2 regions of the Brachybacterium sp. GCM10030268 genome follow, and region 2 is predicted to be linked to the other one. Evidence: predicted binding sites of a transcription regulator. Region 2 holds the regulator's gene; the other holds the start of a gene.
What was found. The regulator LexA, encoded in region 2, represses DNA repair genes until DNA is damaged. The targets are predictions, from matches to a motif close to TCGAACANNTGTTCGA.

Region 1 (11,933 bases), on a different contig from region 2:
GCCTCCTCGATCCCGGAACGCAGCATGGTGGCCAGCTCGGCAGAGGCCCGCCGCACCCGCGCCGCCAGCGGCTGCTCGTCACCGTGGGCGTCGGCGTCCGCCCCGAAGTCGGCCGAGGCCGCGAACACGACCGTCGGCACCACTTCGGCCTTGAGGTAGCCGAACATCGGGCGGATCGCGTAGTCGATCGCCAGGGAGTGCCGCGAGGTCCCCGCGGTCGCTCCCAGCAGCACCGGCTTCGCCTTCCAGATGTTGATGTCGATCGCGTCGAAGAAGGACTTGAACAGCCCCGAGGGGCCGACGTTGAACACGGGGGTCACGGCGATCACCGCGTCGGCCGCACGCACCGACTCGATCACCATGGACAGCCGCTCACCGGGGAAACGGGTGAGCATGGCGTCGGTGATGTCGTGGGCGTACTCGCGCAGCTCCACGGTGCGCACGTCGACCTCGGCGCCGTCCCGGCCGAGCGCGGAGGCCGCCTCGCGGGAGAGCTGGTCGGCCAGCATGCGGGTCGAACTGGGCGTGGACAGCCCTGCGGACAGGGCGACGAGACGAATGGGACCGGTCATGAGGTGGATCCTCCCTGAAGCATCGAGTAGAGCATGTCAGGCGCCTCGGCGGGCGTCGAACGGCCGCTGGTCCTCGGCGCGCAGGCCGGTCCAGTTGTCACCGGTCTCGAACTTGTAGGTGTCATCGAAGCTGCCCCGCTCGGCCTCGGCGGCGGCGACCTGCGCGGCGTGGGTGGGGGCCTCGGGGACGTCGGCCGGCTTGCGGGCCTCGAGCTCCTTGCGCAGCACCGGGACCACCTCCGTGCCCAGCAGCTCGATCTGCTCCAGGACCGTCTTGCGGGGCAGGCCGGCGTGGTCCATGAGGAACATCTGGCGCTGGTAGTCGCCGACGTGGTCGGCCATGGTCAGGTACCGCTCGACGACCTGCTCGGGGGAGCCGACCGTCAGCGGGGTCATGCGGGTGAACTCCTCCATCGAGGGGCCGCCGCCGTAGACGGGGGCGTGGTCGAAGTAGGGGCGGAACTCGTTGACCGCGTCCTGGGAGTTCTTGCGCATGAACGCCTGGCCGCCGAGGCCCACATAGGCCTGACGGGCCGTCCCGTGACCGTAGTGCTCGTAGCGCTCACGGTAGAGCTGGACCATCTGCTGGGTGTGGCTCATGGGCCAGAAGATGTTGTTGTGCAGGAAGCCGTCGCCGTAGTACGCGGCCTGCTCGGCGATCTGCGGGGAGCGGATCGAGCCGTGCCACACGAAGGGGGCCACGCCGTCCAGCGGGCGCGGAGTGGAGGTGAACTGCTGCAGCGGGGTGCGGAACTGGCCCTCCCAGTCCACGACGTCCTCGCTCCACAGCCGGCGCAGCAGATCGTAGTTCTCGATCGCGATCTCGATGCCCTTGCGGATGTCCTGCCCGAACCACGGGTAGACGGGCCCGGTGTTGCCGCGGCCCATCACCAGGTCGACGCGACCGTTCGTGAGGTGCTGCAGCATCGCGTAGTCCTCGGCGATCTTGACCGGATCGTTGGTGGTGATCAGCGTGGTCGCCGTGGAGAGGATGAGCTTTTCGGTCTGGGCGCCGATGTAGGCCAGCGTGGTGGTGGGGGAGGAGGTCACGAACGGCGGGTTGTGGTGCTCGCCGAGGGCGAAGACGTCCAGGCCCGCCTGCTCGGCGAGCTTGGCCTCCTCCACCATGAGCTGCAGGCGCTCGTGCTCGGTGGGAACCTTCCCGGTGGTGGGGTCCGGAGTGATGTCGGCGATGGTGAAGATTCCGAACTGCATGATCGCTCCTAGCGCGTCTCGTGGCTCGGGAGGGAACGGTGCGTGGCGGTCCCGGCTCGGCCTCCTGTAGATAGTTCAAGAATAAACTACCTGTGCGGTGCGGGCAAGACCCGTCGGCCGCCTCTGGCAGGATGGTGAGGCATGACACGAGCGAGCACCCGAACCCTGTTGGACGCGACCCGGCTGGCCGGACTGGAGACGACCGACGGAGGCAGGATCCTCGCGAAGGTCTCCAGGCTCGATACCACAGGCACGGCGTACCGCAGCGCCCTGGTGGAGATCGAGGGTGACCACCTGGTGCCGCTGACGCGCGGCGCCGCCTCAGTCGGCGCCGTCGCCGCCGCGGAGGACGGCACCACCTTCTTCACCGCCAAGCGCACCGGGGAGGACGGCAAGGAGGCCGACGACGCCCAGCTGTGGGCCCTGCCCGCTCGCGGTGAGGCCCGCGAGGTCGCAGCGCGCCCCGGCGGCTTCGGCGGACTGAGGATCGCCGGGACGCGGCTGGTCGCCGAGCTCGAGGTGCATTCGCAGGCGTCCGACGAGATCGAGCATGCCCGCCTGGCCGCCGAGCGCGAGGAGGCGAAGGTGACCGCTGGGCTCCACGCCGGCTTCCCCACCCGGTACTGGGACCACGATCTCGGCCCGGCCCGATCGGTGCTCGCCCTCGCCGCGCTGCCGGAGGACGTCGCCTGGGCCGAGGCGACTCGCCCCGCGAGCGCTCAGGACGGTGCACCGGCGGACGGTGCAGCCGCGGACGGGGCGCCCACGGGCGGGGCGGCCGAGAAGGACCCCGTCGGCCCGCAGGTGCTGCACTTCCGCCACGTGACCATGCCGCCCGGGCGTCTCGTGGACTGGACCGTGGACCGCGAGGGCACGCGCGCCCTGGTGGCCATGGCCGATTCCCGCGACGATCTGCTGGCCGCCGAAAGCCTGTACCTGCTCGATCTGATCGGCGCCCAGCCACCGCGGCTGCTGCGCGAGCCGACGGCCGAGGCCGAGTACAGCCCGGGCGAGTTCAGCCCCGACGGGACCCGTGCCCTGATCGGACGCGGCCGGAACTGGACCCGCGAAACCAGCCTCAGCTCGAGTGTGGAGGTGCTGGACCTGGCCGACGGAACGTCCTCGACAGTGTGGCCCGAGCTCGACCACTGGGTCGACCCGGTATGGCTGGACGAGGCGACCCTGGTCGCCGCGAGCGACGACCACGGCCGCGGCTCCGTGTGGATCGGCGGCCTCGAGGACCCCGCACCGCGGCGGCTGGCGGGCGGGCCCGAGCAGGACCTGGCCTTCTCCTCGATCTCGGTCGCCGGGGGCGCGGTGGTCGCCTCGGCCTCCGGGATCTCCGTCGCCCCGCACCCGGTGCGCATCGACCCGGCCGACGGGACCGTGCAGGAGCTGCCGAATCCCGCCGATCCGATCGAGCAGACCGGCTCGCTGACGGGGCTGGCCGCCACCGCGGAGGACGGCACCGATCTGCGGGCCTGGCTGCGCCTGCCGGCGGGGGAGGGCCCGCATCCGCTGGTCGTGTTCGCCCACGGCGGCCCGTGGGGGTCGTGGAACGCCTGGACCTACCGCTGGAACCCGGGGCCCTTCGTCGACGCCGGCTACGCCGTGCTGCTGCCCGATCCGGCGATCTCCACCGGCTACGGGCAGGCGATGATCGACCGCGGCCAGCACGAGCTCGGCGGCGCGCCGTTCACCGACATCATGGCCCTGACCGATAGCGCCGTGGCGCGCGAGGACATCGACGCCGAGCGCACCGCGTTCGCCGGTGGTTCGTACGGCGGCTACATGGCCAACTGGGTGGCCGGGCACACCGGGGACCGTTTCCGCTGCATCGTCACCCACGCCTCCCTCTGGGACACCGAATCGATGGGTCACACCACCGACAACGCGAGCTGGGAACGGCCGATGCGCGACCAGAACCGGCGCTACAACCCCAAGGACAGCGTCGGCGAGATCGTGGTGCCGATGCTGGTCATCCACGGCGACAAGGACTACCGGGTGCCGATCGCCCAGGGCCACGCCCTCTGGTACGACCTGCACGAGTTCTCCGCCACCCCGCGCGATGCACAGGGGCGCACCCGCCACCGCTTCCTCTACTTCCCCGACGAGGGGCACTGGATCATGGGCCGCGGCAACGCCGAGGTCTGGTACGAGACCTTCCTCGGCTTCCTCGACCAGCATGTGCGCGGGACGGACTGGGAGGCTCCGGCGACGCTGGGCTGAGGACAGCCCGGGCGCGGCGGGGTCGTCGTAGACATCGCGATGCCGTCCTCGTCGTCGGCCGGGGCGAGGTTCCGCAGGTCGACCTGGACGAACGGCCCCCGTGCGGCCCCGGTCAGCGGCGTCGACCCTCGCCGTCAGCCGTCAGCCGTCAGCCGTCAGCCGTCAGCCGTCAGCCGTCACCAGCTCCACGCGCGGCGTGCCCTGGCCGGTGAGGAGCTTGGAGACGGGGCACCGGGCGTGCGCGGCGTCGGCGATGGTGCGGGCCTCGTCGGCGGCCATGTCCGGGATGCTCACCAGGGCGCGGGGAGCGAATCGGTAGCCGCCGGCCGGATCGCGATGCAGATCGACCTCGACGCTCACGCTGCTCTGGTGCGGGAGCTCTCGTTCGGCGAGCACCACCCGCAGCGTCTCCTCGAGGCACGTGCTCCAGGCCATCGCGAGGAACTGCTCCGGGGTGAACCCCTGGTGCGGTGTCGACGGTCCGCCGGTGGGCAGCGTGGCCCGGTGGGCGGTGGGGCCGTCATGGACGCGGACCTCGCCCGTTGTGCCGTGGATGTTGTCCGTGCGGGCCGTGTAGAGAGCAGGGTCCTCGGGGTGGGGCGAGGAGGTCGGACCGGAGGAGGCACCTCGATCGTCGGCGGTCATGACGTCAGCGTACGGGCGAGGCCGAGTGCGGGGGAGGGCGGACACCCTGGCACTGCGGCATGCGCCGCATGACGCTCGGTCACACGTCCAGGAGAAGGGGAAGGGCCATGGCGACACCGGATGTGCGACCGGTGGGCGACCTGCCGGACGCGCTGGGCAAGACCGCGCCGCGCGAGCTGCAGGCGGCAGGAATCGACTCACTGGAGAAGGTCAGCAGGCGCACGGAGGCGGACCTGTTGGCGATCCACGGCGTAGGCCCCAAGGCGATCCGCATCCTGGCCGAGGCATTGAGCGAGAAAGTGCTGACGTTCGCTCAGGCCGAGTGACACGGGGACGCGCCGGTCACTCCTCAGCTGACGTCCTCGGCGGGAGCGTCCCACGTGTTGCACACGCTCAGGTCTCCGCCCGACTCGAAGCCGACCTGGATCCAGTGCGCACGCGACTCGGGGTCGATGGCATCGGGGTCGCCGCCGTCGTTCCAGGTGGCCGGATCGGCGAGCGCCTCTTGGAGTGAGGAGTCCAGCTGAGCGCTCGAGGGCAGCTGCATCGTCGAGGCCGACCCCAGGCACTCCCGCTGGAGGAAGAACCGTCGGGTCGTCTCGGCCTGCTGATCGGGGTCGTCGGCGAGCTGCTCGTTCAGGGCCGCGTAGTAGAGGCCCACGGAGCTGTTCCACATCAGCGGATTGGTGAACTGGAAGGCGAGATCCCACGTGTATGCCTGCGGGATGTGCTCGGCGTCGCTCAGGGTGGCGCCGGTTCCGGCCCCGATCGGCCAGTACAGCACGCCGTCGAGGTTGCACATCCGGGCGGTGTCCTCCGTGAAGTCCTCCGGGTCGCAGGACATGTCAGAGGGGACGTCGGGCCAGGTGAAGACCTTGATCGTGGGACTGATCCAGGGGAGCCCGCGGTCCGAGCTGGCAGGAGACCACACCTGGTTCAGGCACCCTGAGGCGGCGTCGAGCAGTGACTGCAGCTGCTCGACGTCGTGCTCGACCGGTGTCTCGGGCAGCTCGCACGTGCCGACGTCGGGGAGCGAGCCCTCGGTCAGAGGGTTCTCGATCAGGATCTGCCGGAGGGTCTCGGCGTCCTCGGGCGGAGTGTCGAGCGGACTGATCACCTCGAACTGGGCGTTCTCCGCCGGCACCTCGCTCTCGGTGCTCTCGGTCTCCTCGCTCGGCGTCGCGGAGTCGCTCGCCGTGTCCTCCTCGGTGGCCGGGTCGCTCGTCGGCTCACTGTCGGTCGTGGCCGGGGAGGCGGTGCGTTCCTCATCGCCTCCCCGGGTGAAGGCGTAGAAGGCCACGCCGCCGCCGAGGACGAGGACCAGGACAGCGATGCAGCCGAAGGCCACGGCGATCAGTCCCCAGGGGCGTTTGGGGGAGGGGGACCGGCCGAACTGCGATGGTCCGCCGGGTCCGCCGGGTCCGCCGGGGCCGCCGGGGCCGCCCGGGCCGGCGGGGCCACCCATGCCGGGCTGCGCGGGGGCCGCACCGAAGGACGGAGTCTGTGGCTGCTGGGCGTGGGGCTGGGGCGGCGGGAACCCGCCTCCCTGCTGAGGGCCGCCGTGGTGCCCCCCGTAGTACGGTCCCTGCCCGTTCCCGCCGGTTCCTGCGCTCGACATCCGTTCTCCCCCTTGGCTGCACAGCGTCGTTGCAGGCGCAGGATATCGGGGCGGGACGCTGCAGGCTCCGGCCGTAGGTTCCGATGCGGTCACAAGTGCCCGGGTCGTCCGGCCGAGGGTCGCAGGAACCGGCGGGCGTCTAGGGTGCCGGGGCGACGTCCTCGGCCGGAGCATTCCAGGTGTTGCACGCCGAGAGCTCCCCGTCGGACTCGAAGCCCGCCGTCAGCCACCGCACCCGAGAGGCGGGTTCGAGGGTCTGCGGCGGATCGCCGGTGCCCCAGTTCGTCTCGTCGAGCAGGTGGTCCCGCAGCTCGGCGGACGGCCGCGCCGCCGAGGGCAGCTGCATGGTCGAAGCCGCCGCCAGGCATCTCATCTGCAGGTTGAAGCGGCGCCACACCTCCGAGCTGAGCGGATCCTCGGGGGAGATCTGTTCCGAGAGCGCCAGGAAGTAGGCGGTGAGCGAGCTGTTCCACGCGACGAAGATCATGATCAGGTACGAGAGGTCCCAGACGTACGCCGAGGGCACGTCCGCGGCGTCATCCCGCGAGGCGCCCAGGCCATGGCCGGCCGGCCAGTAGACCGTCGCATCGAGGCTGCAGACGCGGGGGAAGTCCTCCTCGAAACTGCTCGACTCGCACTCGGAGGCGGGGATGTCCGGCCAGGTTTAGACCTGGACCCTCAGGGGCTCCCACGGCAGGCCCCGGTCCGAGCTGGTGGTGGCCCAGACCTGGTTCAGGCACCCGGCGGCCGCATCGAGAACCGCCTGGAGCTCGGCGGTGTCGTGGTCGACCGGAGTGGCCGGGAGCTCGCAGTCGGCGACGTCGGGCAGGGAACCCTCGGTCAGAGGGCTGGTGGCCATGACGGTCGTGAGCTCCTCCACGTCACCCGGCGGGACGTCGATCGGTGAGACCACCGTGAACTCGGGCTCCTCGGTCTCGGAGCCGCTGGGGGTCTCCGGTGTCTCCTCCGCCGGCTCCGACGGGCTCGACGTGGTCGACGCGGCGGTGGGATCCTCTCCGCCGCGGTTGAGCGCGACGTAGGTGACGCCGCCGCCGAGCACGAGCGCGAGGGCGGCGACGCACCCCATGGCCACCACCCTCACGGCCCACGGCGGGCCGCCGCGCCGGCCGCCCCCAGCCGCGGGGCCCGACGTCCGCTGCTGATACCAGCCGTGCGATCCGCCCTGAGGGGGTCGGTCTCCTGGTCCCGAGTGCGTCATGCCTCTCTCCCCTGCCCCGTCACGTCCTCGCCGTGCGCAGGATATGTGAAGCGATGACGCCGCGGACGGGATGCCGGCGTCCTGGCCGACGGGTCCCGGGCTTCCGCCGGCTGCGACGTCGATCCTCGGGCGCCCTGACGTGCGGCGTCCGGAACTGCCCGTGCGGATATCTCGACGGGGTCACGATTCACGCGGAGTCGGTCGCGGCGCGGCCGCTTGACACCGCATCGAACAGGTGTTCGACTTTCGGTATGCGGTGGAGCGGGCAGGAGATCAGCGGCGAGACGACCAGCGGTCAGGAGGACGCTCCGGCTCTCGTCGGCCTCTCCGGGCTCGTGCGCAGCGTCCGCACTCCCGAGTTCCAGGGCGTCACCTTCCACGAGGTGACGGCGAAGTCCGCGCTGAACCGGGTGCCGCCGGCGAGCTCGATGCCCTTCGAGTGGACGGTCAATCCCTATCGCGGCTGCTCGCATGCCTGCGTGTACTGCTTCGCCCGCAGCACGCACCGCTATCTCGACCTCGATGCGGGAGCGGATTTCGACCAGCAGGTGATCGTCAAGGTCAACGTCGGCGACGTGCTGCGCGCCGAGCTCCGCAAGCGCACCTGGAACCGCAGCCACGTCGCGCTCGGCACCAACACCGACCCCTACCAGCGGGCCGAGGGGCGCTACGGACTCATGCCCGGGATCATCTCCGCGCTCGCCGACAGCGGCACGCCCCTGTCCGTGCTGACCAAGGGAACCCTGCTGCGGCGAGACCTGCCGCTGCTGTCGGAGGCGGCCGAACGGGTCCCGGTGGACCTGTCCATGTCGATCGCCGTCTTCGACGACGAGCTGCAGAAGGCCATCGAGCCCGGCACGCCCTCGGCCGCCGCGCGCCTGGCGACGGTGCGGGCCGCGGCGGATCGCGGCTTCAGCGTCTCGGTGTTCCTCATGCCGATCATGCCGTGGTTGACCGACTCCGATGCACAGCTCGACGAAGCGCTCGCGCGCATCGCGGAAGCCGGCGCCGCGCGGGTGGTCTACGGCGCGCTGCACCTGCGGCCGGGCGCCAAGGAGTGGTTCCTGGAGTGGATCGAGCGGGAGCACCCCGAACTCGCCACCGGCTATCGGCGCTTCTACCAGCACGCCTCGTATGCGCCCGCGTCGTACCGCAAGAACCTCGCCCGACGGATCGAGCCGCTGCTGCGCCGCCACGGTCTGAACTCCCGTGAGGACGAGGACCAGCCGGAGCAGCGGCGGCGTGCCGCGGGTGCGGCGCAGCGGGCGACCGCGGCACCGTCGGCGCTCGACCTCGCGCCGCAGCCCGCACTCTTCTAGGGGGCTTGCAGAGCCCCCTGCGTCCCCGGCGGATCTCTGCGTCTCCCTCTCAGCGTCTCCCGCAGCGTCTCCCTCTCAGCAGCGGGATCCGTGACCGAGTAGGAATGACCCGCGCATACCAACAAGGTCGCGGATCTGGCCGCCGGGTCGGGCTCGCTGGCATCGAGCGGGACAAGGAAATGGCTCCTGACCTGGGCCAGGAGCCATTTTCTATCGGCGGAGGATGGGGGATTCGAACCCCCGAGGGCGTTAACCCAACACGCGTTCCAGGCGTGCGCCATAGGCCGCTAGGCGAATCCTCCAGCGCTCACGAAGAGCAGTGGACAGCGTACCCGAGAGCCCAGGTGGGCGCGAACCGTGCGGGCACAGGTCACATCGGCGCCCGCTCCCGGACCTCACCGGGGCGCGGGCCCGGTGGAGTCCCGCACCCGCAGGGTCGGCTCGACACGGCTGAACGACGCCGTCGTCCGCCTTGCGAGCCGTTCGCGGATCATCTGTGCCGCGAGCCGCCCCATCTCCGCCCGCGGCTGGTTCACGCTGGTCAGATGCGGTCTGACGGTCAGCGCGACCGCCGAGCTGTCGTAGCCTGCCACGCTCAGGCGCTCCGGCACCGGGACCCGCAGATCGGCGGCGCGATGCAGGACGCGCACTGCGGCGATGTCATTGGCGGCGAAGACGGCCGTAGCTGCCCCCTCCGCGCCGCGGCGAATCGCCCGCAGCAGCAGGTCGATGCCGCCATCCGGGTGGACCGGCCCGATCACCGAGGCGCCCTCGCGCAGGCCATGGCGCTCCATGGCGGTCAGGAAGCCGGTCCGGCGCAGGGCGGGGCCGGGGCGGGCCGACAGGGTCACGTGCGCGATGCGCCGGTGCCCCGACTGCACCAGATGGTGCACGGCAAGGGCAGCGCCGGCCTCGTCGTGATTCAGGACGTGGTCGACCCCGGGCACCTGGTCCTGCATGCGGCCGATCACCACGACCGGAACCACCTGCGCCGCCTGCTCCAGGGCGGCAGGGTCCAGCCACGACGAGACCACGATGACGCCGTCGACCCCGAGGTCCAGCAGGCGCCGCAGCCCCCGTGCGAGATGAGCGGTGTCCCGTCGACCGTGGGCGATCACCACCTCCAGGCCCTCGTGGTCGGTGCGCTCCTCGATCCCGGCGATGACGTCGGTGTGGTACGGGTTCCCGAGATCCGTCGGGAGCACTCCGATCAGGCCCGTGCCGCGGCCACGACGGCCGTAGCGCAGGCTGCGGGCCGCTGCGAGCACCCGCCGCCGGGTCTCCGCGCTGACGCCGGGCCGATCGTTCAGGGCCATCGACGCGGAGGCGGAGGACACCCCGGCGGCGCGGGCGACGGTGGCGAGGGTGGGGCGCGCTGAGGACGTCACCTGCTCGGTCTATCAGCCGAGATTCCGGTCACGACCTGGAGAGCTGAAATCTTTCAGGGCTTGTCCCCGAGCTGTGGCAGTCCCGTCACCTGGTGTTCATGACCCCGGCGTCAGCGCTCCGTAGCGTCGGAGAGGCCCCACCAGAAGACCGGGACGCCAAGGTTCTGTGACCCCGAGACCCCGAGCCCCCGAGGCCCCGGGACCCCGAGACCCCGAGGCCCTGAGACCCCGAGACCCCGAGGCCCTGAGGGCCCGAGCCATCCAGACCCCGAGCCGGTGCGACGCCCAGCCGTTGCGAGACCGGACCAGCTTCCCGAGGAGACCCGTGACCACTGCCCCCGAAGCACTCGATGCCCCCGCGGAGGGGGCCCGGGCACTCGCCGCTCCGAGCGCGCTGCTGCTGGATTTCGGCGGAGTGGTCGTGACCACGACGCATCGGGCGCACTGGGCTCGCGAGCTGGCCGGCTGGATCGTGGAGCGCACGCGCTCGCTGGGCTGCGACCTCGATCCCGAAGGCGTCGAGCAGTCGCTTCGCGCGGGCCGACGGGCGCTGTCGCTGTGGAAGGACGCCGCCTCCCGTCGGCTGGAACCGCGGGAGCTGACCAGCTCCGAGATCGTCGGGGACTTCCTGCTGGCCGACCTTCCCGCACCGATCCGGGCTGCGGTGCGGCTCGAGGCCGGCGAGCTGCTGGAGCGGATGGCCGGCCTGGTCGCCGATCACCGCGTGCGCGAGGGCATTCCCGCGCTGCTGGAGACCGCGCGATGTGGCGGGGTGCGCCTGGGCATCGTCTCGAACGCCCACTCCGGGCGGGCCCACCGCCGCATCCTCGATCAGCTCGGCCTGTCCGACGCCTTCGGCGTGCAGGTCTATTCCGACGAGGTCGGTATCCGCAAACCGCACCCCGGGATGATCCGGCGAGCCGCGGAGGCCCTCGGTATCGACCCCGGATCGGCCTGGTACGTCGGCGACACCTTGGATCGCGATGTCGCCGCGGGGCGCCGCGCCGGCGTCGGCGCCGTGATGATCACGCGGGATCGCAGGACCGACACCCCGCCCTTCCCCGTCCTCGACGTCCCCGACCTCGTGGTCGAGGAGCCGAGCGGACTGATCGCCCCGCTGCGCACCGCACTGGGCACGGGCCGCGCCTCCACCCCGATCGACGGCGCACCGGCGCCGGCCGGACCGCCGCCGCCCGCACCACGCCGCCGTCCGGCGCTGCTGCTCGACCACGGCGGGGTCATCACCTCCTCCACGCCGAATCCGGAGCGCTTCTCCGGCGTCGGCTCACGCATCGTCGAGCTGGCCCGGGGAGCCGGGTGCCACCTCGAGCTGCCGACCGTCCTCGATGCCCTTGAGACCGGTTGGGAGCGCCACCGTGCCCACAAGCGTCGCCGGGACAGCTCCCCGGATCCAGCACACCGTCACGAGGAGATCGACCCGGCCGAGCTCTGGGCAGACCTCATCGGGCAGGACCTCCCCGAACAGCTGCGCCCCCTCCTGCGCCTGGAGGCCGCCGAGCTGTCCCTCGCGCTGCACCGCGCCAAGTCGCATCCGGCACCGCGTCCCGGCGCGCTCACGCTGATCGAGTGGTGCCGTCAGCGAGGAATCGTCGTCGGCATCGTCTCGAACACCATCTCGGGCCGCGGCGTCCGCGAGATCCTCGAGGACTACGGGATCTCCGCCCACATCGGTCCGGCCGCCTACTCCGACGAGATCGGCGTGCGCAA
Region 2 (11,933 bases):
GCGGGCAGGTCGCGCTGCGTCTCGTCCATGTCACCCCTCCCCTGGGTCCGGTGTGTGCTGTCGGTGTTCCGTGTTCTGGATGCCGTGGTCCGGGTGCGGATCGCTCCGTCCCGGTCGGCCCCGGGTTCCTGGTCGCGGTGCCGTCCTGTCAGATTCCTCGTCGTTCCCGACCCGCTGCCGGGGAAGTTGCATCGGGGCGGGAACGACGAGAGGTCTCACAGGACGGATGTCCCTCGGGCGGAACTCAGAACAGGCCGGGGACCACCTCTTCGGAGGTCTCGGCGAAGCCTTCTTCCTTCTGCTCGAGGTAGCGCTCCCAGGCCGGGAGCGACCAGATCTCGAGCCGGTCGAGTGCACCGATGACGGCGCACTCCCGGTCCAGGTCCGCGTAACCGCGCAGATGTCCCGGGATGGTGATCCGGCCCTGCTTGTCCGGGATGACGTCCTCCGCGCCGGACAGCAGCACACGCAGGTAGTCGCGCGTGCGGCGATCGGTGGTGGGCGCCCGACGGGCCTCCTCGAGCTTCTGGCGGAACTCGGCGAGCGGGTACACGGCGATGCAGTGCTCCTGCCCACGAGTCATGACCAGTCCCGAGGCGAGCTCGTCGCGGAACTTGGCCGGGAAGATCAGGCGTCCCTTCTCGTCGAGCTTGGGCGTGAAGGTGCCGAGGAACATCTCGACCCCCCTTCACTCACCGTGACTCGTGCGATCCGAAACCCATCTCCTCCCAACGCGCTCCACTTTACCCCACTAGTCCCCACATACCGCTACCCCTGCCCCCAGAACAACGGCGCTTCGTCACATCAATCCAGGTCAGAGACGTGGTGCAAGGTGGGGGGAAATCTCCGCGCGGCGCGTTGGCGAGGCCGCCACAGTGCCCGGCGGGACCGGGCGCCGTCGGCACGCCCGAGCCTCGCGTTCACCAAAGTCGCAGGCCACAGCGCCGCGGCCGGCGCGAGGAGGAACGCGGGGATGGCGGTGGAGCGAGAGGGAGGGCCCCGGTGGAGGGATGTGGGGAATCCGGGGGAAACACCTGGGCGTGGCGTGGAGGGAGCACCCGCCGGGCATGACGATGCCCCGGCTCGAGGGAGCCGGGGCATCGGTGGAGCAGGGTGTGCGTCGTCGGGCCCAGTGCGTCGGGAACCGCTGCCAGGGTCCAGTCGGCACGCTGCGCGGGCGCTCCGACCGGCGTGCTGCGCGGGCGTTTCGACCGGCGTGCTGCGCGGGCGTTTCGACCGGCGTGCTGCGCGGGCGTTTCCGGCTGGACGGTACTGACACGCACAGGCGCGGCGATATGCGCCGCGCCTGGTCGCTGGAGTACCGCCGGGCAGGATCCGGACGCGGGCAGCAGCTAACTTCTGCGGGCAGGATCCGGACGCGGGCAGCAGCTAGCTTCTGCGGGCAGGATCCGGCCGCGGGCTGCTGCTAGCCCGTACCGGAAGGATCCGGCAGGCGGCGGCTAGCCCCGGCAGGCGGGATCGAGCCCCGGGAGTCCGCGGGCGGAGAGGATCACAGTCGGGGGTCGTCCCCGGACCGCTTCTCCCAGCGCTCCTCCAGCTTCCGCATGAAGGTGCCACCGTTGTCGCCGCGCGGGGCTCCGGGCCCGGATCCGCCGTTGCCTCCGTTGCCCGACGAACCGTCATCCTGCGTGGACGACCCGGGAGCGGTGACCGCGTAGATCGCGCCGGCGAGCATCCCCAGGAAGGCGATCACTCCGAGCCAGACGGCGGGCAGAGCCACGGCCAGGACCAGGACTCCGAGGCCGACGACCACCCCTCCGAGCCCGATGGCGATCCGGCGCCCGTTGCGACGCGGGTTCTTGGCCGGCGTGAAAGCGCGCGCGAGGCGCGGATCGTCGGCGTAGAGCTGACGTTCCATCTCGTCGAGCATCTTCTGCTCGTGTTCAGACAGCGGCATGGTCCCGCTCCTTGTCCCCGTCCTTTCGCGCCTGGTCGGCGCCCCGGCCGCCGATCGTGGAGGGGCCCTGGTGGACCACTGCCCTCGTCGGCGGTTCACCCAGTTTAGAGCCCCTTCCTGAGTAATGGGAACACTCGCGCTCGAGCAGCGCGACACCGGCGCCGCCGCCTGCGCTCAGGGGTGCGCCGAACCCTGGTCCGGCCCGGTCTGCTGCGACCCGTCGGGCGGCGGGCCCAGCGTGGAGCCCCTGCTGAGACTCGAGGACCCGAATCGGTCCAGAGTGCGGTCCATAGCCGCCTCGAGGTCGTGCCAGCCTGCGGACCGCGCGGTCAGCTCATGCTGGATGGGAACACCGGAGGCCGGCTCCAGATGGGTGGCCCGCACCCCGGCCAGACGGACCCTGCGCAGCCGGTGCCGCTCGCGATCCCAGAGGGCGACGACCTGTTCGCGCAGTCTCTCTCCGCTGGCCGTCGGATGCTCCAGGCTCGAGGATCGCGTGATCGTGGTCCCGTCGGGACTGCGGAGCTTGAGCACCACGGTCCGCGCCACGAACCCGGAACGGCGCAGCTGCCGGGCGACGTCATCGGCCATCACGGTGATCCGCCGGCGCACTTCTCCTGGATCGGTGAGGTCCTCGTCCCAGGTGCGCTCGGTGCCCAGCGACTTATCACGCACCCGTTGCCCGAGCCCGGTGCGATCGCTGCCGTCGGCCAGCCTGGCCACCTCCGCGGCCCGCGGGCCGAGCGCCCGGGTCAGCGTCGTCAGCGGGATCTCGCGGACCTGACCGACGGTGTGCACCCCGATCCGCTCCAGGGACTCCACGGCCTTCGGGCCGATGCCCGAGATCACCGAGACCGGCAACGGCGCCAGGAACTCGGCGGTCTGCGCCGCGGGCACGATGAGCATGCCGTCGGGCTTGGCCTGTGCCGACGCAATCTTGGCGACAGGACGCGAGACCGAACCGCCCACGGAGCTGGGCAGCCCGAGCTCGTCGCGGATCTTCCCCCTCAGCAGAACAGCGATGTCCTCGGGCTCCCCGAAGAGCCGACGCGCGCCGCGGACGTCGAGGAAGGCCTCATCGATGCTGATCTGCTCGACCTGGGCGACCACGGACGCCAACAGCTCCATGACGCGCGCCGACGTCTCGCGGTAGCGATCGATACGGGGCGGGATGATCACAAGATCCGGAGCCAGGCGCCGCGCCGTGGACATCGCCATGGCCGAGCGGATACCGCGGCGGCGGGCGGGGTAGCTCGCGGCCGCCACCACTCCGCGGGCGCCCGATCCCCCGACCACGACGGGAAGGCCGCGCAGGCCGGGATTGTCACGGACCTCGACGGAGGCGAAGAAGGCGTCCATGTCCAGGTGCAGGATGCCGGGGATCTCCTCCGGGGCGGCCCCGGCGGCCGCACCCGCCTCGCGTCCACCGCGTGCACTGTCCATCGGCACCTCCTTCGTGCCGGAACTCTACTCGGGACCTCCGTGCCGGGACCCGCCTGGCGGCCGGCGATCGGATCAGCCGGCCAGTGCCGTCATGTGCGCGGGCAGGTCGGCGAGGACGCGCTCGGAGATCTCCTCCAGGTGCTCCCCGGTCTGCTCGAGATGCTGGCGAAGCAACTGAGGGTCGGGCATCGCCGTCGGATCACGGTCCAGACGGACCCGTTCGGCGACCAGAGGTGTCAGGCGGCTCGCGCGCTCCGCGTCCGGGCCGCCGAGGCGTTCCAGCGCGGTCCACACATTCAGGGGGAGCTTCCGGCGGCGGTCGCGATTGGCGCGGGCGACCAGCACGCCCGCCCCACGCAGCGCTGCGCGGTGGACCAGTTCGAACGCTTCGCGGGGATCGTCGGCGGCCGCGGCACTCCCCTGCCGCAGGAGATCGCGGGCGCGTTCGAGATCTGCCTGGTCCTGGTCCAGGTGCGCGAGACGCAGTCGCAGGCTGCGGGAGCCGGCCGAGAGCGTGGAGGCGTCTCCTCGCCGGCGGGACTGCGTGGTGCTCATCGGTGCTCCTCTCCTGGTCCACGTCGAGTGGTCCACGTCGAGCCGACCGTGCGATCCGCGTGATCGCTGTGGCTGCGTCGTACTGTGAACGCTAGAGGCGGGCTCCGACGGATGAGCCGCGCGGCTGTTTCGAGTGGAGGACGGAGCATTGGGGAGGAACGGTCGCCGCGCGCCGGGACCCGAGGTCTCCTACAGTGGGTCGATGCCCCGTCGCCAGCGTGTGCGCCACGCCCCCTTCGAGCACCTCGGTCCGCTCGACACCGCCATCCCCGTCTCCACGGGTACCGCCCGGCTCACCCTGGAGAACGACGGCTCCGTGCTGCTGGACGTCAACGGGGTGCCCTCGTCGCAGCTGAACCCCGATCCCGAGCATCTGGTATTCGAGTACATGCGCTGGATGCTGCTCGTCCTCGACGAGGGATTCGGCGGGCCGGCCGAGTACGAGGCCGAGGGTGACGTCGCCGCTGGGGCACTGCAGGTCGCCCACCTGGGCGGGGGCGGCTGCTCGCTGCCGCGGGCCATCGCCTCCCGGTACCCCCGTTCCCGGCAGATCGTCGTGGAGATCGACGAGCTGCTGGCGAAGCAGGTGCGCACCTGGTTCGACCTGCCGCGCTCGCCGCAGCTGCGCCTGCGCATCGACGACGCGCTGACGGCGCTGGAATCGTGGCGCGATGACCGCTTCGATGTGCTGGTCCGGGATGTGTTCTCCGGCCCGGTCACTCCCGAACCGCTGATAAGCATCCACGCCGCGGAGCACGCGGCGCGGGTGCTTCGCGGCGGAGGGATCTATCTCGCCAACTGTGCGGCACCGCCCGGGACCGGGCTGCTCGCCGACGAGATCGCGACCCTCTCGGCCGTGTTCGGGTACGTGGGCGCCATCGCCGAGCCCGCGCACCTGACCGGCAAGCGCCGGGGCAACTGCGTCCTGGTGGCCTCGGATCAGCCGCTGCCGGAGGGCATCGATCGTGCGCTGCGTTCGGATGCGGTCTCGGTACGGCTGGCACCGGCGTCCCAGGTCGCCGCCCTGGCTCGAGCAGGAAAGATCCTGGGCCAGGACCAGGGGCGGGCCGGTGCACAATCCCGGTGACCGCCCGGACGACGACGGGCCGGGCAGGAGCGCGATGCTCCTGCCCGGCCCGTGAGATTCGGGGAGTTGCCGTGGATCAGAGGGGGCGAACCTGCTCGGCCTGCGGCCCCTTGTCGCCCTGGCTGACCTCGAACTCCACGCGCTGACCCTCGTCGAGGGCGCGGTAGCCGTCCATGTCGATCTTGCTGTGGTGCACGAAGACGTCTGCGCCGCCTCCGTCGATCTCGATGAATCCGTAGCCCTTTTCGGCGTTGAACCACTTGACCGAGCCCTGTGCCATACCTGTCACCTTCTGTGTCGTCCATCAACGATCGCAAAGCGCGATCGCGGTGCCGCGTGAAGCCGTCCCCCGCCGAGGCGGGTGGCGTCAGGTGCATGCCGTACTGCTGTGCCGAGGCACCGTCGACGGACTTTCCTGCTGGACCTGCATCACCGCAACACCTCCATTCTGTCACGGCCGTGGCCCCGTTCACACGGAGTTCCGCGACGCACGGTCACGAAGGCGTAACGAACTCCGCAGTGCCGACCGGACGCACCGAGCGGGTCCCTGGCACCGGAGCCGACGCGGGAGAGAGCGCCTGAAGGGCGACTTCGGCCTCTCGGTGCGGGCAGGCGGCACCCGGGGCGCACGGACCCGAAGACCCGGTCCTCACAGCCGGGGCGGATCCTCGGGGCCGTCGTCGTGATCGGCCAGGAACCGCTCGAAGTGCTCCCCGATCTCCTCGGCCGTCGGCAGGTCCATCGTGGTCCCGATCGGCGTGGAATCGCCGTCCTCACCGGTGGAGTCGTACTGTTCCTCCAGGGCGGTGACGATCTGGCGCACCTCGCTGTTCTGCGCGAGGGTCTCCTGCAGGGCGACGGTCGCCGCGTCCGTGAGATCTCCCAGGTGGACCAGGGGCAGGTCGAGTCCGGCCGCGCCGCTGACCCGCCTCAGCAGCGCGAGGGCTCCGGCCGGGAAATCGGTCCTGGTGAGGTAATGCGGGATCTGCGCCGCGTATCCCATCGCCGGGTGGTCCGCACTGCCGAGCCGGTTCTCCAGCAGAGCGCCGAACGCCGCCGGCACGACGATCTCCGAGGACTCCCCGTCCTCGTCGCCCATGCTCGTGCCGGGGGCGGGCGTGCCCTGGGCCTGGGGCCGCCCCAGCAGGGAGGGATCGTTGGCGTGCGCGAACAGACCGATCGGACGGGTGTGCGGGACGGCCATGGGAACCGCCTGCATCCCGACCACGCGTTCGACCTCGAAGAACTCGACCAGATCGATCAGCGCCTCGGCGAGCCGGCGCCACTGGAGGTCCGGCTCCGGCCCGTCGAGGAAGAGGAAGGGACGGTCCGCCTCGTCGTACATCAGCGACAGAGTCAGATCCGGGACGTCGACGCTCGTGTACGACGTCCCGTCGAAGACCGCCTGCGGACGGGAGCCGCGATAGTCCAGCAGCTCGTCCATGTCGAACGAGACGAGCCGCAGATGCCGCAGCTCATCACGCAGGTACGTGGAGGCGATCTTGCAGGCATTGCCCGCATCGACCAGACCCGGCAGGGCATGGACCAGAGTCAGACCGGTACGGGGCACTGCCGCCAGCACATCGGCGGACTCGAACCGGTACAGGTCACGCGGGTCACGCATCGGCGTCTCCTCCCTCGCGGCCGGCTGGATGTCACGTACCGGATGGCACGCACACCCAGACCCGTCCACCATAATGGACCACCGTGCTTCGCCGACCCCGGGTCCGCCCGGCGCGGCGGGGCGTGAGGATCAACCGTCAGGGGGAACAGGTCCGTGGACGACGCTGAAGGACAGATCGCTCGGGAGATCGCGCGTGAACAGGCCTACGCCGATCGGCTCTACGAGCGACTGGATGAACTGATCGGCCAGGTCGAGGGCAATCTCGACCAGATCCAAGCCTCGCAGCACGCATCGACGCACCAGAACCGGTCCGAGCGCGACTCGTTCATGGCGCTGTACGAGGATCGGCTCGCCCTGCTGCGCTCGGTCGCCCGCAGCGTCGTGTTCGGCCGCCTCGACACCGAGGACGAGGCCCGCCGCTACATCGGCCGGATCGGCCTGTTCACCCCGGACCGCGAGCAGCTCCTGGTGGACTGGCGCGCACCTGCGGCGGCCGCCTTCTACCAGGCCACCAGCACCGACCGTCAGGGTGTGCGCCTGCGCCGGCACCTGATCAGCCGCGGCCGGACCGTCGTCGGTCTCGAGGACGACGTGCTGGACCAGTCGGTCCTGGACAACGAGGATCACGACGTGGTGCTCCAGGGCGAGGGAGCTCTGCTCGCAGCCGTCTCGGGCCAGCGCACGGGGCGCATGGGGGACATCGTCGCCACCATCCAGTCCGAGCAGGACCGCATCATCCGCTCCGAGAACCGTGGTGTCCTCGTCGTCCAGGGCGGGCCGGGCACGGGCAAGACCGCGGTAGCCCTGCACCGCGCCGCCTACCTGCTGTACACCCACCGTCGCCGCCTCGAGCATTCCGGCGTGCTGATCATGGCCCCCACCCCGGGGTTCCTGCGCTACATCGAGCGCGTGCTGCCGAGCCTCGGAGAATCCGGCGTGGTCATGCTGACCCCCGGCGAGCTCTTCCCCGGCATCGAGACGTTCGTCCATGACACCGATGACGTCGCTCGCCTCAAGGGCGACGTCGCCATGGCCGAGCTGATCGCCCGTGCCGTCAAGCAGCGCCAGGTGGTCCCGGCGTCCGACATCACGCTGCGCATCGACGGCACGCCGCTCACGCTCACCCGGGATGCGATCCGGTCCGCCCGCCGCGAGGCACGTGCCACCCACAAGCCCCACAACGCCGCCCGCGCCGTGTTCGTGCGAGCCGCCATGGACCGCCTCGTCGAGAGCTACGAGAAGGCTCTCAAGGCCCGCGGACACACCGTCGTCCCGGAGGACCGACCGGATCTGCTCTCGGACCTGCGGCATGACCCCGAGATCAAGCGACAGCTGAATCTCGCCTGGCTCCCCTACACCCCGCAGGGTTTCCTGCGGATCCTGTTCTCCCGGCCCGACCGGCTGCGGGCCGCAGCTCCGCGGTCGCTGGCCGACCGGGTCGACGTGCTGGTGCGCCCCAAGGACTCCCCGTGGACCGTCGAGGACATCCCGCTGCTCGACGAGGTCGCCGAACTCCTCGGGGAGGATGCCGCGCCGGCGGAGGCACGTGCCCGCGAGGCCGCCGGCCGGCGCGAGGCCGACGTCGACTACGCCCGCAAGGTGATCGAGAACATCGACACCTCCGGCATCGTGCGCGCCGAGGACCTCGCCGACCAGGTCAGTCAGCTGCGGGACGGCCGCACGCTCGCCGAGCGGGCGTCCTCCGAGCGCAGCTGGACCTACGGACACGTGGTGGTGGACGAAGCGCAGGAGCACTCCCCGATGAGCTGGCGCGCGCTGATGCGACGAGCCCCCACCAAGTCGTTCACCGTGGTCGGCGACGTCGCCCAGACCTCCTCGGCCGGCGGCACGGCGTCGTGGTCCGATGCGCTCGGCCCCTACGTGCAGGATCGGCTCCAGGTGGAGCGCCTGACTGTGAACTACCGCACTCCGAGCCGGATCATGGATCGAGCGGTCGCGATGGCGACGGCTCACGACCTGCCGGTGACAACGGTCAGCTCGGTGCGCGAGGGCGATCGGGACCCCCTCATCGAGCGCGCGGCCGAGCCGGAGCTGGCACAGCGGGCCGGGGATGCGGTCGCCGCCGCGCACGCCGACGGGATCGGACGGCTGGCCGTCATCACGGCCGAGGGGCGGACGGCTGCCATGCTGAAGGATCTGAGTTCGCGCCCGGACCTGCCCAGCGTGGGCGGCGGGTCTGCGGGTGTCGACGACGAGGTCGCCGTGATGACCGCTCAGGAGGCCAAGGGCCTGGAGTTCGACGGCGTGATCATTGTCGAGCCGGCCGAGCTGGTCGAGGACCACGGCGCCGGGGGTCTCTACGTCGCGATGACGCGGACCACGCAGCATCTCGGCATCGTCCACGCCCGGGACCTGCCGCCCGGCATCGAGCCGGCCTGAGAAGGGGATCGGCGGCCGTGGCTTCCCCTCCACGACCGCCGATCAGGTGTGCACTGCGTGAGTGCACGAGGGATATCCTATGCACAGCCGGCCGCGGTCCTGAACCACGTCCACATAATCCGTCGATCCGAGGGCTCCTGGAGAGGCGCCGGATCGGGCTCGAGCCGACACTCGCGCCGGTCGGTCCGCACCTGCCGCGGGTCAGTCCGAGCTTGCCGGGCTCGCTGCGCCCCGGGCCGTGCCGCCGCCCTCGGCCCGCAGCCGGGCGATCGCCGCATCGAAGTCGTCGAGCGAGTCGAAGTCCTGGTAGACGCTCGCGAACCGGAGGTAGGCCACCAGGTCGAGTTCCTGGAGAGGCTGCAGGATCGACAGACCCACCTGGTGAGCCTCGACCTCTGCCTGGCCGCTGGCGCGGATGTCCTCCTCGACCCGCTGGGCGAGCATCGCCAGCTCGTCATCGGAGACCGGCCGGCCCTGGCAGGCTTTGCGGACGCCTGAGATCACCTTCGCGCGGCTGAACGGCTCGCTCACACCGGAGCGCTTCTGCACCGACAGCGATGCGGTCTCCGAGGTGGAGAAGCGCCGGGAGCAGTTCGGGCACTGTCGTCGGCGCCGGATGGTCGCGCCATCGTCCGACGTGCGGGAGTCCACGACCCGGGAATCGGGATGGCGGCAGAACGGGCAGTGCATCCACTCAGGATACCGCCGCGTCCCGGACGTCAGGCCGGCACCCGGAGTGTCAGTGGGCCGCGCCCTCGGCGGCCGGCAGCTCGATCTGCTGGCCGGCGGTGATGCGCCCGGTGGACAGATGGTTGAGGTTGCGCGCCTCGGTCACGAACTCGTGCGGGCTCATCCCCTCCGGAGCGTACTGCTCGGCGTACCCCCACAGGGTGTCCCCGGCCTCGACGGTCACCGTGACCTGCTGCTCGTCCTCGGAGTCGGCGAGCGCGAACGGGACGTCGAAGGCGAGCAGCGCAGCGGCGGCCACCAGCAGGCCGAGCACGAAGGCGATCATCATCAGCACGAGGCGCCCGCGGCGACTGACCTCGAGTCGAACGTTCGCTCGACCGACGCCCTCGCCCGGCTCGGTGCGGCGCTGCGGGAAGGGGAGAACAGCGGCTGTTTCCGTACGCATGTCCGAACTCCTGTTCGATCGAATGTGTGTGCGACTGTAGCCCCATCGCCGCGCGACACGCAAGGGAAACCTCGAACAGGTGTTTGGCATCCGGTGCGTGCCGCCCTACGCTGGGTGACAGGACAACGGAACCGCGAGGGTCCGACAGACGAAGCCAGGAGGCCTGCCCGATGATGTCGAGCATCCCCACCCCCAGTCAGCCGACCAGGGCACGGGGCGACGCGCTGGCCGACGCCGCGACCGCCGGGCTCACCCGGCGCCAGCGCCTGGTGCTGGAGACCATCAATGCCGCGATCGCCGCGCGCGGGTACCCGCCGAGCATGCGGGAGATCGGTGACGCGGTCGGCCTGACCTCATCCTCGTCGGTCTCCCATCAGCTGCAGGCCCTCGAGCGCAAGGGGTTCCTGCGCCGCGACCCCAAGCGTCCGCGCGCGATGGAGGTGTTCCTGCCCGAGGACGACGGGGCCCCCGAGCCGCCGCCGGTTCCGGAGGTCTCCGCGAACTCCGTCTCGGTCCCCCTGGTCGGCCGGATCGCCGCAGGCGTCCCCATCACCGCCGAGGAGCAGATCGAGGACGTCTTCACCCTGCCCTCGCGCCTGGTGGGCGATGGGGAGCTCTTCCTGCTGCAGGTCGTGGGCGACTCGATGATCGATGCCGCCATCTGCGACGGGGACTGGGTGGTCGTGCGCAGCCAGCAGGAGGCGCAGAAGGGCGAGATCGTCGCGGCGATGATCGACGGCGAGGCCACCGTCAAGACGTTCGCCCGCCGTGACGACCACGTCTGGTTGATGCCGCACAATCCGTCCTTCGCCCCGATCCTCGGGGACCACGCCGAGATCCTGGGCAAGGTCGTGGCGGTGCTGCGCGCCGTCTGATGCCGCTCAGGACGTGCTCCGCCCGTGGCGCCGCGTCGAGGCCCGTCGCCCCGGTTCTGCCGCTCAGTTCTCCACGGCGGTCAGCTCTCCGCCGCTCAGCTCTCGGCGAGACGGCGCAGCGCGCCGAGCGCGACCTCCGGGTCTGAGGTCGGCCACAGCGGTGGCATGGACTCCCGCAGGAATCCTCCGTACCGGGCCGTCGCCAGTCGCGGATCCAGCACGGCGACCATCCCGCGGTCCTCGTGCGACCGGATCAGGCGCCCGGCGCCCTGAGCCATCAGCAGCGCGGCGTGCTGGGCGGAGACCGACATGAACCCGTTGCCCCCGCGCTGACCGATCCGCTCCTGGCGGGCCGAGGTCAGCGGCTCATCGGGGCGCGGGAAGGGGATCCGGTCGATGGTGACCAGACGCAGCGAGCGGCCCGAGACGTCCACGCCCTGCCAGAGGGTGAGCGTTCCGAACAGGCTCGCGTCCTCGTCGTCTCGGAAGATCCGCACCAGGTTGGCCATCGAGTCCTCGCCCTGGACCCCGATCGTCAGATCGAGGCGGGCCCGCACGTGCTCCGCGGCGAGCTCGGCCCCACGCCGGGAGGAGAACAGGCACAGCGCTCCCCCGCGCGAAGCCTCGACCAGATCGGTGAGATGGTCGAGCATCGCGGGCGACGGCCCCTCGCGCCCGGGCTGGGGAAGGTGGCGCGCGGTGTAGAGGATGCCCTGGCGGCGGTACGCGAACGGGCTCCCGACGTCCAGCCCGGCCCACGCGCTCGAGTTCTCCAGCGACGGGACGGCGTCCGGCTCCATCCGGTCCGCTCGCGCAAGGCCCACCTCTCCGGCAGCGGGTTCGAACCGGCCGCCGAGGGCGAGCGTGGCCGAGGTGAGAACGGCAGTGCGGCTCTC

Region 1: a site for LexA is predicted at 7,726-7,741, ahead of ACFQRD_RS06940 (Rv2578c family radical SAM protein). Genes of this name have one in related genera too.

The regions. Positions count from the first base shown of each region.
Region 1 covers NZ_JBHTCW010000003.1:236,760-248,692, forward strand. Annotated here, with positions in the region: gene ACFQRD_RS06900 (CE1759 family FMN reductase) at 1-572, opposite strand, end outside; gene ACFQRD_RS06905 (LLM class flavin-dependent oxidoreductase) at 609-1,787, opposite strand; gene ACFQRD_RS06910 (alpha/beta fold hydrolase) at 1,929-4,016, shown strand; gene ACFQRD_RS06915 (OsmC family protein) at 4,179-4,661, opposite strand; gene ACFQRD_RS06920 (helix-hairpin-helix domain-containing protein) at 4,769-4,987, shown strand; gene ACFQRD_RS06925 (hypothetical protein) at 5,011-6,279, opposite strand; gene ACFQRD_RS06930 (hypothetical protein) at 6,419-6,805, opposite strand; gene ACFQRD_RS06935 (hypothetical protein) at 6,944-7,366, opposite strand; gene ACFQRD_RS06940 (Rv2578c family radical SAM protein) at 7,750-8,817, shown strand; tRNA gene ACFQRD_RS06945 (tRNA-Ser) at 9,035-9,119, opposite strand; gene ACFQRD_RS06950 (LacI family DNA-binding transcriptional regulator) at 9,213-10,205, opposite strand; gene ACFQRD_RS06955 (HAD family hydrolase) at 10,531-11,933, shown strand, end outside.
Region 2 covers NZ_JBHTCW010000001.1:254,174-266,106, forward strand. Annotated here, with positions in the region: gene rsmH (16S rRNA (cytosine(1402)-N(4))-methyltransferase RsmH) at 1-29, opposite strand, end outside; gene mraZ (division/cell wall cluster transcriptional repressor MraZ) at 245-676, opposite strand; gene ACFQRD_RS01155 (DUF3040 domain-containing protein) at 1,511-1,918, opposite strand; gene dinB (DNA polymerase IV) at 2,093-3,361, opposite strand; gene ACFQRD_RS01165 (SAV_6107 family HEPN domain-containing protein) at 3,434-3,916, opposite strand; gene ACFQRD_RS01170 (spermidine synthase) at 4,119-5,003, shown strand; gene ACFQRD_RS01175 (cold-shock protein) at 5,080-5,283, opposite strand; gene ACFQRD_RS01180 (proteasome assembly chaperone family protein) at 5,653-6,627, opposite strand; gene ACFQRD_RS01185 (HelD family protein) at 6,781-9,027, shown strand; gene nrdR (transcriptional regulator NrdR) at 9,229-9,717, opposite strand; gene ACFQRD_RS01195 (LysM peptidoglycan-binding domain-containing protein) at 9,767-10,162, opposite strand; gene lexA (transcriptional repressor LexA) at 10,336-11,037, shown strand; gene ACFQRD_RS01205 (ATP-dependent DNA helicase) at 11,133-11,933, opposite strand, start outside.